Regions from separate parts of the Alkalihalobacterium alkalinitrilicum genome, predicted to be linked through region 1. Evidence: predicted binding sites of a transcription regulator. Region 1 holds the regulator's gene; the other holds the start of a gene.
The links. Region 1 encodes LexA, which represses DNA repair genes until DNA is damaged. Its sites were predicted from a motif close to CGAACATATGTTCG; they were not measured.
Positions count from the first base shown of each region.

Region 1 (3,189 bases):
TCTATTATCCAATGCTTGATCGGCGTCCATGGCGGTGTACTTTCGTATGTTCTCCGCCATGAATGCAAACCCTAATTCATTTTTGACATTTTCGTTGCCCCTCACGGACTTTCGAGTGAAACGCAAATTAGCCTTCAGATATCCAAAAACTGGTTCTACGTCCACCTTACGTTGGTCATAGATCTCACCCGTTTTCTATTCTGTAAGCAGCTGTTGAATCATCTTCCTTATGATAATCCCAATTGGCTGTCTGAAATTCGTCTTGTTTAAAACGCTTTTTCTTCTCTTTACGATATGTATTGTACGTGATAAGAGGTGTGCGCTTTCGATTATCAAGCACATCCTCATAATTTTCCTCACTTCCATAACCAGCGTCTGCGACAATATAGTCTGGGAGTTCAAAGAAATGGTGCTCAATTTTATCAAGGAATGGGCGCAACGTACGTGTAACAGTTGGATTTGAAAAGATCTCGTAAGCGAGCGTATATTGACCTTCTGTCGCAATTTGTACATTATAACCAGCTTTCAGTTGTCCATTTTTCATATAATCATCTTTCATACGCATAAACGTGGCATCGTGGTCTGTCTTTGAATAACTATTCCGTCCTTTAAAGATTTCCATGTCTTTTTGGTACTTCTGTTTGCGCATGAAAAGATCCAGAAATTGTTTATGGGCTTTCTTTGGTTCTTTACGCTTTGAACGAAGATCTTTCCTTTCGCTTGCCTCTTCACTTGCTTCAATTTGTTTAGTGTATTCTTCGACGGTCTCTTCTAACTTCGCTGTGATAAGAGAGAGCTCCTCCACTGAAAGGTCCTCAGTGCTTTCTCGCTCGATCTCAGGAATGATTTCTTTTTCCACCAACTCATCATACAGTTGTTTTGATTTTTCGATCAGGCTGGCACTGTATTTTTCAATCAATTTTCGCCAAACGAATGAAAATTTATTGGCATTGGCTTCAATCTTAGTCCCGTCAATAAAAATGGCTTCATTGTCAATCACCTTCTCTTCGACAAGTTGACATCGAAATTGAACAAAGCACTCACGGAGGAGTTCTTGAACTTCCGGATGAACACGGAACCGATTAATTGTTCGGTAACTTGGCTCATAACCTTGAGCCAGCCACATCATGCGTATACTGTCTTTAAGTAGGCATTCAATCTTCCTTCCAGAAAAAACAGATTGTGTGTATGCACATAAAATGACTTTCATCATCATGCGCGGATGATAAGCAGGACACCCGGTCTTTCTCAAGAAGCCGGCAAAGGCTTCTTCTGGAATCTGCTCTACCAGATGATGAACCGCGAATGCAATATCATTTTCTTGAAGTTTCATTTCTAAATTTAAAGGCAAAATTACTTGATTCATGTTATAGTGTTTATACATAAGGGCACACCTCCGATGGTTATTGTGTAGGAACTTTAATTTTATCAGTGGTTGTCCTTTTTTTGTTTTGTAAAATGAAAAAACTTAAATACATACGAAAGAGGCCCCGAGAACAAAAAATGTTCTCGGGGCCTCTTTTAATTCCATTTACTGAGTTTTGTCCCAGCCTCTTTTTTTGAATTGTAAAATTAATGAATGGTTCGGAAAACTCCAATCACTTTTCCGAGAATTGTACAACTCTTAAGTATAATCGGTTCCATTGTTGAATTTTCAGGCTGAAGTCGGATATAATCTTTCTCTCTGAAAAATCGCTTTACTGTAGCTTCATCTTCTTCAGTCATAGCAACGATAATGTCTCCATTGTTGGCTGTTTGTTGTTGACGAACAATTACCATATCTCCATCAAATATTCCAGCCTCTATCATACTATCTCCATCTATGATAAGAACATAGACAGAATCATTTGAGACTAACCGTTCAGGTAATGGGATATACTCTTCGACGTTCTCGATCGCAGTAATAGGTTGTCCAGCAGTAACTTTACCAATGACTGGGACAAATGCTGTTCTAGTGTCAATACCTTGTTCCGCTCCTATTTGTTCTTGGTCAATAACCTCTATAGCTCTCGGTTTTGTAGGGTCGCGCCGAATAAGTCCCTTTTTCTCAAGGCGAGAAAGATGACCATGTACAGTAGAGCTAGAGGCTAGTCCCACTGCTTCGCCAATTTCCCGAACAGAAGGTGGATAACCTTTTTTTCGTACTTCAGTTTTAATATAATCTAAGATTTCTTGTTGTCTTTTTGATAATTTTGTCATCAATGACACCTCATTTATCCAATTAATCTTAAATAAAGTATAGCATGTCAAAAAAAGGGATGCAAACATAAGTTCTAATTTATTCATTGACACGAATGGGTGTTCTCTTTTACAATAATAGACAAGAACATACATTCCTATGAGGTGGTATTTGATGAAATTCGTAAATTTAACTCGACAAGAATTAACACTAGTATTATTATTTGTACTTTCTATAGCATTTTTTGCTTTTATGTCTGTCGTGGGTGCTGAGAAACAAGGAATAACTGAAACTATTGAGGTTGTTGTTAATGAAGGAGATACTTTATGGGGCTTTGCAACAAATTATGAGCACCCATTCTCCATAGAGGAATTTATTCATTGGGTAATACAAACGAATGAGATGGAAAAAAGTAGTTTAATAGCTGGGCAAACGTTAACCATCCCAGTAGATACGAACAGTAGGTGAAAAAATGATTAAAGCAGTAGTTTACTGTAGAGTGAGTACAAACAATGAGGAACAAACCTCCTCGCTACATCGACAAGCGGAGGAATTATTAGATTTAGCTAACCGATTAGATTTTGAAGTTGTTAAAGTGATAAAGGAACGTCAAAGTGGATATGAAAATGATAGAGAAGGAATTATAGAAGTATTGGAGTTACTTAGAGGTGGTGTAGATGTACTACTTATCCAAGATGATACTCGACTTGGTAGAGGCAATACGAAAACTGCTTTATTATATCAAGTTAGAAAGATGAATAAAAAAATATATACGCTTTGCAATTTAGGAAACCAACTAGAGCCATCAGAGATGGATACGATCCTAATGGATATTGTTAGTATCATTGAAGAATACCAGCGAAAATTACATAATATGAAAATTAAAAGAGGCATGAAAAAAGCAATAAAGAATGGGTATGATCCTGAAAAAAACTTGTTAAGACATCAGGTGGGTGGGAGAAAGAGGAAAGATATTCCAATCGATGAAATTCTTAAGTTGAGAAAAAAAG
Region 1 is NZ_KV917368.1:47,179-50,367, forward strand. Features, by position in the region: partial or broken gene BK574_RS00210 (IS1182 family transposase) at 1-1,384, opposite strand, end outside; gene lexA (transcriptional repressor LexA) at 1,573-2,199, opposite strand; gene yneA (cell division suppressor protein YneA) at 2,354-2,647, shown strand; gene BK574_RS00225 (YneB family resolvase-like protein) at 2,655-3,189, shown strand, end outside.

Region 2 (3,189 bases), 2.3 Mb from region 1:
ATTTTAGGAAAGCTGATCGAAATTTATACATAAAAGTGACATTTTACTTGTACGTTTTCACATTAATAATTTCGTCCAACTTTAAATAACATTTTTCTCCAAATCGATCGATAATGTGTAACTTCCTTTCCACCTCATTAAAATGATGAACAGTACCAACCATACAATGATAGTCATAGTTTTCGTAATACGTAAAAATAAGTGCCTCATTATTTTCCATTCCTTCACAAATCTGTTCATTCATTTCTAGCAATTGTTGTTCATCAAGCTCTGGTTTTGTCTGATAAGTAAGTTCTTTTTTTAACTCATGGAGCAAACTAACATGCTCTGGAAGCATCATCGCTGTCCATTTTATATTTCCACGATCTTTAATCATTTTTTATCCTCCTATGCTTTGTGACCACCAAGAAGTGTACAACGATATTTAGCAGTACCTGCTTTCGTATAAGAAACAGCACGTAATAAGGCATCTGATCCATATTTGTTACGAATCGCATCCATCGCATAACCTAATTCCTTTTTGCGAGGCTTATCAGGATCTAATAAACTAAGTTGAACTTGAACATCGTCACAAACATTGGATAACGCAATCGTAATTTGTCGCACCGTTTCTCCCCGATAATGCTTCTTCATTAAATGTAGACAGGCCTCATAAATATCCATCGTTAAATTGGTCGGTTCGTCAAGACTAATCGAACGGTGAAATCCGCCTCCATACTCTTCCTTACTGTAACCGAGCCCTAAACTTACTGTTCGTCCTGCCTTACTTCTATTTCGAGCTCGCCGCGTTACTTCCTCACACATCTCTAAAATCACACACTCAATTTCTTCTTTTTCCTTATAATCACGGAGTAAAATTTGGCCTTTTGCAAAACTAATTTGCCCTTGCATAATCGGGGCACCAAGTTCTGATAAATCAATTCCCCAAGCATGGTAATACATTTGGTTGCCCATGACACCAAATGCTTTCTCAAGCCGTGAAACATCATATTGAGCAAGTTGTCCTACCGTCCGTATCCCGAGCCGATTTAACCGTTTTTCCATTCTTGAACCAATACCCCACATCTCTCGTAACGGTAGTGGCCACAATTCCTTCTTCAAATCTTCAAAATCCCACTGGGCTACTCCTGACTTTTTTGCCTCAATATCAAGACAAAGCTTAGACATGAGCATATTCGGTCCAATGCCTATTGCACACGTTAAACCAAAATCTCTCAGCATGTCTTCACGGATTCGTTCTGCTAATTGCTGAGCTGTTCCCCAAAGCCGTTCGGTGCCATCTACTTGAAGAAAGCTTTCATCGACACTATAAACATGAATTGCTTCAAAAGGGACATAACGAGTGAAAAACTTCGTCAATTCAACCGAAGTGTCTAAATACATCGCCATTCGTGCATTGACAAGTTGAATCCGTGGATCATCAGGAATTTCAAATAAACGACTTCCTGTTTTAATTCCAAAATCCTTTTTTAGTTTTGGAGTGGCAGCTAACACTACACTACCAGACCTATTTGTGTCAGCAACGACAGCTAAATAACATTCTAATGGATCAAGTCCAAGGGCTAATGCCGAGCAACTCGCATAAAAGCTTTTCATATCAACACAGAGAATGCTCCGCTTTTCAAGCGTTTCATATAATTGTTGCGGCACCACGTGAATTCCCTCCTCGAAAAGGAACTTATGTTCGTATTGTATTCTTTATTATAACCGAATATACGTTCGTTTATCAATTAGAAAAACTTTACATATCCGTATACTTAAAATCTCTTACTTAGTTTATGGTCATTTGCTTATTAGTTACTGGCGTTTATCTCCACAACCTTTGGCAGCCTGTTAAACAAAAAAGAGACAAGACGATTTCTTTAAAATAATCGAAAACCAATTGGGTAATGCTAAACATGGGGTGAACTAAACATGGAACACTATCATGCAGCCAGCTTAAATGACCAACAATTACAAAAGTTAAAAAGGCTTGAACAAGAATTAAATGTTGTATTGATTGCCTACGTTGACGATGTAGACGACCAACCTGGTGGCAAACATACGATCGTAACGGGATAACTGCAAAAAGGAGCGCTGATTGCCTTCAGTGCTCTTATTGCTGTTAAAATTAGAAACAGCATAAATAACCTTTAAAGTTGCATTTCAGTAAAAATAAAGGGAAAATTAACAAAAAGAAAAATACATAGGAGAACTTAGGCAAATGAAATATTTTCAACCTGATTTTGAGTTAAAACATTTTACAGAGATTTCATCAGAATGGCTAAAAAAGAATAATATTAAAACGATTTTATCCGACTTAGATAGTACACTAGCTATTCATCATCAACCAGGAGGAGAAGATGTAGAGAACTGGGTCAACATGTTAAAAGAAAGTGGAGTCGACCTTGCCATCATCTCAAATAATAGTCAAGGGCGAGTTGACCGCTTTTCTGAACCTCTAGGAATACATGGGTTAGGACGCAGTGGGAAGCCCGGTATAAGGAAGATTGAACAGTATATGCAGAAAATAGGAGCAAAGAAAGAAACAAGCTTATTTCTTGGCGATCAACTTTTTACAGATGTTTGGTGTGGTAAACGTCTTAAGATGAGGACCGTGCTTGTTCACCCAGTCGGCGAAGAACATGAGCCGTGGAATATTAGGTTAAAGCGAGTATTCGAAAGGCTTATTCGTAGAAGATGGTAAAGGCGAAGGTAGAAACTGTTGCGGTTTCTACCTTTTCAGTTTATGGGGGTATATTTTGTTTCACTTTGAAAACTCTACTAAAATAAAGAAGACATTTAATTAAGGAGTAGTAATAATGATTGATCGTCAATTCCTGAAAAAGAAGATCGAAAAAATTACAGCAAGCTATGTGCAAGATCCTGATGTTTGTTTAACCGTCGAACAAGTCGACACGCTCATAGATAAGTTTAATAAACAGAGATTAGAAAATCCCAATGAAGACATTCATCATATTCTTCACGATGTCATATACGATTATTTAACCGTTAATTACTTTTGATAAAACTTTTTTCCACCCAACTTCTCAACAAGACGAGGAAACAACTGATAAACAGTTGATCCCACATTCATCCACCATGGTAAGTTTAACTCTCGCTTCGGTTTAATAATAAGTTCGACAATCCGATTTGCCACATCTTCTGGTGATAACATCATCTTTTCAACATTCTTTTTGTAGGTACCAC
Region 2 is NZ_KV917368.1:2,366,215-2,369,403, forward strand. Features, by position in the region: gene BK574_RS11085 (YolD-like family protein) at 44-376, opposite strand; gene BK574_RS11090 (Y-family DNA polymerase) at 388-1,596, opposite strand; gene BK574_RS27470 (hypothetical protein) at 1,915-2,061, shown strand; gene BK574_RS11095 (YqeG family HAD IIIA-type phosphatase) at 2,204-2,686, shown strand; gene BK574_RS11100 (YqzH family protein) at 2,802-3,005, shown strand; gene BK574_RS11105 (SDR family NAD(P)-dependent oxidoreductase) at 2,996-3,189, opposite strand, start outside.
Region 2: a site for LexA is predicted at 1,709-1,722, ahead of BK574_RS11090 (Y-family DNA polymerase). Genes of this name have one in related genera too.